2 regions of the Kitasatospora sp. NPDC101108 genome follow, and region 2 is predicted to be linked to the other one. Evidence: riboswitches for the same ligand, from Rfam matches in the RefSeq annotation. Region 2 holds a riboswitch; the other holds the start of a gene.
What was found. Region 2 has a riboswitch for magnesium ahead of ACZ6Z8_RS23625 (NRAMP family divalent metal transporter). Riboswitches for the same ligand answer to the same signal wherever they lie in the genome.
Positions count from the first base shown of each region.

Region 1: another riboswitch for magnesium. It lies ahead of ACZ6Z8_RS17125 (NRAMP family divalent metal transporter); the one in region 2 lies ahead of ACZ6Z8_RS23625 (NRAMP family divalent metal transporter).

Region 1 covers NZ_JBVJLM010000006.1:402,394-407,161, forward strand. Annotated here, with positions in the region: gene fdhD (formate dehydrogenase accessory sulfurtransferase FdhD) at 34-888, shown strand; gene ACZ6Z8_RS17120 (YhgE/Pip domain-containing protein) at 920-2,218, opposite strand; M-box (ykoK) riboswitch at 2,413-2,590, shown strand; gene ACZ6Z8_RS17125 (NRAMP family divalent metal transporter) at 2,937-4,586, shown strand; gene ACZ6Z8_RS17130 (hypothetical protein) at 4,691-4,768, shown strand, end outside.
Region 2 covers NZ_JBVJLM010000011.1:80,374-85,141, forward strand. Annotated here, with positions in the region: gene ACZ6Z8_RS23625 (NRAMP family divalent metal transporter) at 1-1,614, opposite strand, end outside; M-box (ykoK) riboswitch at 1,973-2,149, opposite strand; gene ACZ6Z8_RS23630 (ABC transporter ATP-binding protein) at 2,326-3,087, shown strand; gene ACZ6Z8_RS23635 (FtsX-like permease family protein) at 3,084-4,768, shown strand, end outside.

The DNA.
Region 1 (4,768 bases), on a different contig from region 2:
CCGACCGGATCGAACCCCGAGGAGCCGACGACGATGGGCCGAGTGACCGTTCCGCGCAGGATACTGCGACTGCGCAAGGGCACCCCCTCGCACCGCCCCGACACCCTCGCCGCCGAGGAACCGATGGAGATCCGGGTCGGCGGCCGTCCGCTGACGGTGACCATGCGCACCCCGGGCAGCGACTTCGACCTGGCGGCCGGCTTCCTGGTGAGCGAAGGCGTGCTGCACGCCGCCGACCACCTGGCCGGGATCCGCTACTGCGCCGGGGCCACCGCCGACGGCGGCAACACCTACAACGTGGTGGACGTGGTGCTCGCCGCCGGTGTGCCCGCCCCGGACGCCTCGCTGGAGCGCAACTTCTACACCACCTCCTCCTGCGGCCTGTGCGGCAAGGCCAGCCTGGACGCGGTGCGCACCACCGCGCCGTGGAGTGTCGCCGAGGACGGGCTGCGGGTCACCCCCGAGCTGCTCTCCGCACTGCCCGACCGGCTGCGTGCCGCCCAGAAGGTCTTCGACAGCACCGGCGGCCTGCACGCGGCCGGACTCTTCGACGCCGAGGGCCGGCTGCTCTGCCTGCGCGAGGACGTGGGCCGGCACAACGCGGTGGACAAGGTGGTCGGCCACGCGCTGCGCGAGGGCCTGCTCCCGGCGCGCGGCACGGTGCTGATGGTCAGCGGCCGGGCCTCCTTCGAGCTGGTCCAGAAGGCCGTGATGGCCGGCATCCCGATGCTCGCCGCCGTCTCCGCGCCGTCCTCGCTGGCGGCGGACCTCGCCGAGGAGAGCGGGCTGACGCTGGTCGGCTTCCTGCGCGGCGACTCGATGAACGTGTACACCCGCCCGGACCGGATCGACACCGGCTCGGAGAACACCTCCCGGGACAGCGCGTAGCCGGTCGGCCCGGACAGGCCCCGGACAGGCTCTAGTCGGAGGGCTGGGGCGTCCAGCGGTGCAGGCCCTTGCGGTCGTAGTAGCGGGTCATCCCGAAGCCGAAGGCCAGGGCCAGCACCACGCCGACGGCGATCATGGTCCAGCCGCGGGCCAGTCCGGCGTCGGAGCGCGCGTCGAAGAAGAGGATCGCCCGGATGCCGTCGCTCAGCTGTCGCATCGGCTCGAAGGCGCCGAGGAAGCGGTAGAAGGCGGGCACCGCCTGCAGCGGGACGGTCGCCCCGGAGGACGGCAGGGCCAGGGCGATGAAGACGAACATGGACACCAGCTGCCCGATCCCGCCGAACGCGGCGTTGATCGCCTGCACCCCGAGGCCGACGGCCAGGCTGGCGCAGTAGGCGAAGAGCCAGAGCATCGCCATGTGCGGGGCGTCCATGCCGAGGATGCCTACGGTGCAGAGCAGCACCAGCGAGGTGGTGAGCAGCATGATCCCGGCGGTCATCATCATCTTGAGCAGCAGGGTCTGGGTGCGGCTGATCGGTACGGTCGGGCGGCGGGTGTGCCAGGGGCCGATCTCGCTGTCGCTGTAGCCGAGCGCGCCGTCTACGCCGTTGTGGATGATGTTGCCGCCGATGAAGCCGCTCAGGACGGACAGCAGGGCGTAGTAGAAGGCGCTCAGGCCGAGCCCGCTGTGGCTGCCGATCGGGCCGGCCTTGGTGGTGACGGTGAACGGGTCGGCGAGCAGCAGTCGGGCGGTGGCGCCGCCGTCCGGTCCGGAGGACTTGGTGGCGGGTACGGCGGCGAGCAGCTGCCTGCCGGTGGCGAGCGAGGCCTGGTGGGCGGCGCCCTGGGCGATCTGCGAGGCCATCGAGGCACCCAGGCTGCCCAGAGCCGGGTTGGTGAGGACGGTGAGGGTGGGCCGCGCGGTGGCCCCGCCGGTGGCCAGCCCGGTGACGGCGGCGGTGAAGTCCGCGGGGACGAGCAGCGCGGCGTAGACCTTGCCGGAGGAGATCAGGTCGTGGGCGCCGGCCTCGTCGGTCTGCTTCCAGTCGACGGTCTCGCCGGGTGTGCCGGCCACCACCGCCCGGGTCAGCTCGGTGCCGGAGTTCACCGCCCGGCCGGGCGGCGGGGCGCCCCGGTCGGCGTTGACCAGGGCGATCGGCAGCCGGTGCAGGTTCCCGTTCGGGTTGACGATGCCGCCCATGTAGAGCAGCGAGAGCACCACGGCCACCAGTGCGCACAGGACGCTCGGGAAGAGCCACAGTTTCGGCTTCCGGGCGAGCGCCAGTGCCCTCGCCTGCCGGGGAGCCCCCTGGGAGCCTGTGGTCGCCATGCCACCCCTCGGTTCCGGGCACGGGCCGGTGCCGTGCCGCTACGGGTACGGCGGGAAGTCGTTCCGTGGGCGCGTGGCGGCCAAACCCGCGTCACCCGGGCGGCGGAACGCCCGCGGCCCGCCCAGACAGTAAAGGTTCTACCAAGTACGCAAGTATCGCGCTCCGGCCGGTCTATGCTTCTGGAGGTTTGAAGAAGGCACCTCGTTCGGTGAGGCTTCTTCACGGACACAGGCCACTGATCCGACGACGTCGAGAGACGCCCAGGGTTAGGACAGATCCTCCCGACCTAAGGGTTGATCCGAAGTGGCTTCCGGCCCAGGGGGGTTGGACACGCCGTGGAGTGCCAAAGCTCTGACGAGTTGGGGTGAACCGGTGGCCGTTCCGCGCGCCGGCGAACTCCTTGCCGCGTCGATGACACGCACCACGGGGTGCGCCGACCGGGAGGAGGCGAGAGACATGGATTGCAGTAGTCCGGGCCACAGTAGCCCCTGCCCCCGCCTGTCCTCGTACGCCCCGTACACCTCCGGCACGCGGTAACAACCTTCTCCACGCGTTGATTTGAGGGCGCATCAGCATCGGCTCACCATGCACGCGGCTTCGCCGTGCCCGCACGGGCGCGCACCGCCGCGCGCCGATGCTCCGCGCCCGTACGCAGGAAAGGGCTGCTGCCGCGCGCCCCCAACCGCCCCGCCGCCCGGGGCCCACGGGAGGAACGCCATGACCACCGACACCACTCTCAACTCCAAGCCCCCGCAGCCGCGTTCGGCGGCGCTCGACGACGCCCACATCGGCGACATCAAGGGTGCGCTCGGCACCATCCGGCTCGATGACCAGGCACCACGCCAGGGCCTGAGCGCAAGACTCAAGACCCTCCTGGCGATCGTCGGCCCCGGCCTGATCGTGATGGTCGGCGACAACGACGCCGGCGCCTTCTCCACCTACGGCCAGGCCGGGCAGAACTACGGCACCCAGCTGCTGTGGACGCTGGCCCTGCTCATCCCCGTCCTGTACGTCAACCAGGAGATGGTGCTGCGCCTCGGCGCCGTCACCGGCGTCGGCCACGCCCGCCTCATCCTGGAGCGCTTCGGGAAGTTCTGGGGCGCGTTCAGCGTCATCGACCTCTTCCTGCTCAACGCGCTGACGCTGGTCACCGAGTTCATCGGGGTGACACTCGCGGCCGGGTACCTGGGCCTGCCGAAGGTCGCCTCCGTGGTCCTGGCGGCCGCGGTGATCATCGCGTCGGCCTTCACCGGCTCCTTCCAGCGCTTCGAGCGCGTCGCCGTGACGCTGTGCGTCGGCTCGCTGCTGCTGGTGCCGATCTACTTCATGGTCCACCCCAGGACCTCGCAGCTGGCCCACGACTTCGTGGTCCCCAGCATGCCCGGCGGCTCGGGCGAGCTGGCGACCGTCATGCTGCTGATCGTCTCCATCGTCGGCACCACCGTCGCCCCCTGGCAGCTGTTCTTCCAGCAGTCCTACGTCATCGACAAGCGCATCACCCCGCGCTTCATGAAGTACGAGAAGGCCGATCTGTGGATCGGCATCGCCATCGTCATCATCGGCGCCTCCGCCATGATGGGCTTCTGCGCCGCCGCGTTCGCCGGCACCGACGGCTTCGGCCAGTTCTCCGACGCGGCCGGCGTGGCCAAGGGGCTGGAGGACAAGGCCGGTCACGTGGTCGGCGTGCTGTTCGCCATCGCCCTGCTGGACGCCTCGATCATCGGCGCCTTCGCGGTCTCGCTGTCCACCGCCTACGCCATCGGCGACGTCTTCGGCATCAAGCACTCGCTGCACCGCGGAGTCAAGGGTGCCAAGGGCTTCTACGGCATCTACGCCGGCGTGGTCGTGGTGGCCGCCGCCATCACCCTGCTGTCCACCGACTACGCGCAGGGCCTGATGACCCAGTTCGTCCAGGTGCTGGCCGGGGTGCTGCTGCCCTCCGCGACCGTTTTCCTGCTGCTGCTCTGCAACGACAGGGCCGTGCTCGGCCCCTGGCGCAACGGTCCCAAGACCAACGCCTTCACCTCCGCGGTGGTCGGCATCCTGGTGATGCTGTCGCTGATCCTGACCGCCGCCGTGGTCTGGCCGGACATCAGCTCCGACGCCCTGCTCTGGATCATGGCCGGCTGCGGCGTAACGGGTGTCCTGGTCGCCGGGTACTTCTTCACCTTCGGCCGCAAGGGCACCAAGGAGGACCCGATCGACCGCACCGGCCGGGAGAACTGGCGGATGCCCCCGCTGGAGACCCTGGAGAAGCCGGTCATGTCCACCGCCCGCAAGGTCGGCATGGGTGCGCTGCGCACCTACCTGCTGATCGCGATGATCATGGTCATCATCAAGGTCGTCCAGACCGCCCTGAACCACTGACCCGGACGCCGGGGGCGGCGACCGCGCACGACCGCCCACCGCCCCCGGCCCCGCCCCGGAACCCTCGACCGCCCCGCACCCGGGGAAAGGAAGGGAGTACGGCCATGCGCCCCACCGGTACCGCCCTCGGCACCACCATCCGCACCGCCACCGACACCGACACCACGCCGTTCCACCGCTGC
Region 2 (4,768 bases):
GATCAGCAGGTAGGCGCGCAGGGCCCCCATGCCGACCTTGCGGGCGGTGGACATCACCGGACGGCTCAGCGTCTCCAGCGGGGGCATCCGCCAGTCCTCGCGGCCGGTGCGGTCGATCGGGTCCTCCTTGGTGCCCCGCCGGCCGACGGTGAAGAAGTACCCGGCGACCAGGACGCCCGCGACCCCGCAGCCGCTCATGATCCACAGGATCGCACCGGAGCTGATGTCCGGCCAGACCACCGAGGCGGTGAGGATCAGCGAGAGCATCACCAGCACGCCGACCACCGTCGAGGTGAAGGCGTTGGTCCTCGGCCCGTTGGTCCACGGGCCGAGCACGGCCCGGTCGTTGCAGAGCAGCAGCAGGAAGACGGTGGCGGAGGGCAGCAGCACCCCGGCGAGCACCTGGACGAACTGGGTGATCAGGCCCTGGGTGTAGCCGTTGGAGAGCAGGGTGATCGCCGCCGCGACCACCACCAGGCCCGCGTACACCGCGTAGAAGCCCTTGGCGCCCTTGACCCCGCGGTGCAGCGAGTGCTTGATGCCGAAGACGTCGCCGATGGCGTAGGCGGTGGACAGCGAGACCGCGAAGGCGCCGATGATCGAGGCGTCCAGCAGGGCGATGGCGAACAGCACGCCCGCCAGGTGTCCGGCCTTGTCCTCGATGCCCTTGGCCACGGCGGCGGTGTCGGAGAACTGCCCGAAGCCGTCGGTGCCCGCGAAGGCCGCCGCCGTGAGGCCGATCAGCGCGGCCGCGCCGACGATGACCACGACGATCCCGATCCACAGGTCGACCTTCTCGTACTTCATGAAACGCGGGGTGATCCGCTTGTCGATGACGTACGACTGCTGGAAGAACAGCTGCCAGGGGGCGACGGTGGTGCCGACGATCGAGATGATGACCAGCATCACGGCGGCCAGCTGGCCGGCGCCGCCGGGCATGCTGGGCGTCACGAAGTCGTGGGCCATCTGCGAGGTCCTGGGGTGGACCATGAAGTAGATCGGGACCAGCAGCAGCGAGCCGACGCACAGCGTGATGGCGACCCGCTCGAAGCGCTGGAAGGAGCCGGTGAAGGCCGAGGCGATGATGATCGCCGCCGCCAGCACCACCGAGACGACCTTCGGCAGTCCGAGGTACCCGGCCGCCATGGTGACGCCGATGAACTCGGTGACCAGGGTGAGGGCGTTGAGCAGGAAGAGGTCGATGACGCTGAACGCGCCCCAGAACCTGCCGAAGCGCTCCAGGATGAGCCGGGCGTGGCCGACGCCGGTGACGGCGCCGAGGCGCAGCACCATCTCCTGGTTGACGTACAGCACGGGGACGAGCATCAGCAGGGTCCACAGCAGCTGGGTGCCGTAGTTCTGCCCGGCCTGGCCGTAGGTGGAGAAGGCGCCGGCGTCGTTGTCGCCGACCATCACGATCAGGCCGGGGCCGACGATCGCCAGCAGGGTCTTGAGCCGGGCGGAGAGTCCGCTGCGGGGGGTGGTGTCGTCGAGCCGGATGGTGCCGAGCGCGCCCTTGATGTCGCCGACGTGGGCGTCGTCGAGCACGGCGGACGGGACGGCGGGAGCGGTGTGGACCGTGGGGACCTTCGGGTCCAGCATCACGTTGGTCATGGCGGAGCCTCCCTGCCCTCTTCCTTGAGAGGGCGACAGGGGGCACGCAGCAGCGATCCTCCCTGCGGGCGCACGCCGTCCGCTCCGTACGGCGACGCTGAGCGGCGGCGGCCGTGCGGGCATGACGAAGCGTCAGGCGGCTTGCGTCCGGGCATGGTTGAGCACAGGACGAAGCGCCGGGTGAACGCGCAGGGAAGGTTGTTACCGCGTGCCGGAGGTGTTCGAGAGCATGCGAGGGTAGGGGCTACTGTGGCCCGGACTATTGCAGTCCATGTCTCTCGCCTCCTCCCGGTCGGGGGCGCACCGACTGTGCGCCGCGTCGCGACACGGCAAGGAGCACACCGGTCGACGAGGGACCGGTACACCCCAACTCGTCAGAGCTTTGGCACTCCACGGCGTGTCCAGCCGGATCGGCCGGAAGCCACTTGGGGTCAACCCTTAACTCGGGAAGACCTGTCCTGAACCTGGGCGTCTCTCGACGTCGTCGGGTCAGTGGCCTGTGTCCGTGAAGACGCCTCACCGAACGAGGTGCCTTTTCAAACCTCCAAAAGCATAGACCCGCCACAGCCGCCGCACGTCACCTTTTCGGCTGATCTTCGACAGCTTTGTAGAACCTTGACCGAACCGGGCCGGCTTGTGCATCCGCGCACGACATATATAGTTCACCGACATATACAGCTGACCAGCTCACGTGGGGGAACTGTGTCCCATATCGATCCGAGCCGGCCCGCACCCGTCCTGCAGCTGTCCGGGGTCTCCCGGGTGCACGGGCGCGGAGCCGCCGAGGTCCACGCCCTGCGCGGGATCGACCTGACCGTCCACCCGGGCGAGTTCGTCGCCGTGATGGGCCCGTCCGGCTCCGGGAAGTCGACCCTGCTGACCCTGGCCGGCGGGCTGGACCTGCCCAGCGACGGCCAGGTGCTCGTCGAAGGCGTGGCCCTCGGCGGGCTCGGCCGGGGCCGGCTCGCCGACCTGCGGCGGCGCTCCGTCGGGTACGTCTTCCAGGACTACAACCTGATCCCGGCGCTCACCGCCGCCGAAAACATCGCCCTGCCGCGCGAGCTCGACGGGGTCTCCGGCCGCACCGCCCGCCGGGAGGCGCTGGCCGCCCTGGAGGAACTGGGCATCGGCGGGCTCGCCGACCGGTTCCCGGACGACATGTCCGGCGGCCAGCAGCAGCGCGTCGCCATCGCCCGCGCCCTGATCGGCGAGCGCCGGCTCGTCCTCGCCGACGAGCCGACCGGCGCGCTGGACTCGGCCACCGGCGACGCCGTGCTCGCCGTGCTGCGCGCCCGCTGCGACGCCGGGGCGGCCGCCGTGATGGTCACCCACGAGGCCTCGCACGCCGGTTGGGCGGACCGGGTGGTCCACCTGCGGGACGGCGCGGTCGCCTCGGAGAGCACCGGGCGCCGCTCCGGCGGCTGCCAGGCCGCCGTCCACCGGCCCAACCACCTGGGCCAGGTGGTCCGGTGAGGTTCGGAGCGTGGAGGGTCGCGCTGCGGCTCGCCCGGCGCGACGCGCTGCGGGCCAAGGGGCGCAGCGCCCTGATCCTGGCCATGGTGGCACTGCCCGTCCTCGGGGTCACCGGCGCCGACGTGGTCCACCGCAGCGGTCAACTGACCCCGGCCGAACGGGTCGAGCGGGTGGTGGGCGGCGCTGACGCGCTGGTCACCGCGCTCAGCCCGGGCCGGAGCGTCGAACAGGCCCCGGTCGCCGAGGACGGCGCCTTCGCCGTCCAGCCCCGGCCCGGCGGGCAGCCGACGCCCGAGCAGCTGAAGGCCGCGGGCACCGATCCGGCCGCCCTGGTCACCTCGCTGCTGCCGCCCGGCAGCACCCTCACTCCCGCCCGGACCGGTCCGGAGACCGGCGCCAGCTCGCCCGAGGGCCTGGTCCGCACCCTGACCGCCGAGGCCGACCTCGGCGACCCGGTCTGGCGCGGCCGGCTGGACCTGGTCAAGGGCCGCGCCCCGGGCGCACCGCACGAACTGGCCGCCACCCAGGCCTTCCTGGACCACGCCGGGCTCTCGCTCGGCGGCACCACCACCGTCCAGGGGCTGGAAGGGAGCACCTTCACCGTCACCGGTGTGGTGGAGCACCCCGGCGACCTCGGCCGGGTCGAACTCGTCGCCAGGCCGGGCGAGTTGCTCGACCAACTGGCCGCCGCCGCGGAGCCCGGCAGCCCGGCTGCCGAGCGGGCGCGGGGCGAGCACCCGTCCTGGCTGGTGCACCTGCCGGGCGGGGGCGCCCTCGACTGGGCGCAGGTCCAGTGGTTCAACGCCCACGGCTACACCCTCACCGCGCGCTCGGTCGCGCTCGACCCGCCGCCGTACGGGGCCGTCCCCTACTTCCGGGACTCCACCACCTACCGCGACCCGGCCATCGGCAACAGCACCAGGGTCGTGGTCGCCACCGTCACCGGGATGGCGCTGCTGGAGGTCGCCCTGCTCGCCGGGCCGGCCTTCGCGGTCGGCGCCCGGCGCTCCCGCCGCCAGCTCGCGCTGCTGGGCGCGGCCGGCGGCCGGCGCTCGCACATCGGCGCGGTGGTGCTCGGCGGCGGACTGGTGCTGGGCCTGGCCGGAGCGGCGCTCGGCGTGGCCGTCGGCACCGGGCTGGTCGCGGCGCTGCGGCCGGTGATCGAGGAGGTCGGCGGCGCGCGCTTCGGACACTTCGCGCTGCCGGTCGCCGACCTGCTGGCGATCGCCGGGATCGGCCTGCTCACCGCGCTGCTCGCGGCCGCGCTGCCCGCCTGGCAGGCCGCCCGGCGCAGCGTCACCGCCGGACTCACCGGGCGGGACACCGTCCGCACGCCCAGCCGCCTGGTCACCGTGCTCGGCGTGGCGCTGGTCCTCGGGGGCGGTGCGATCGCGGTGTACGGCGCCGGCGCGGTGCAGCGCGGCCTGCCCGTGGTGAGCACCTACGACGCCCGTACGCTCACCGTGCTCGGCGGCTCGATCACCGCCGAACTCGGCCTGCTCGCCTGCACCCCGGTGCTGGTCGCCCTGTTCGGCCGGTTCGCCGGACGGCTGCCGCTCGGCCCCCGGCTGGCGCTGCGGGACTCCGCCCGCAACCGCTCGCGCACCGCGCCGGCCGTCGCCGCGGTGATGGCCGCGGTGGCCGGAGCCGTCGCCATCGGGGTGTACGGCACCAGTACGGA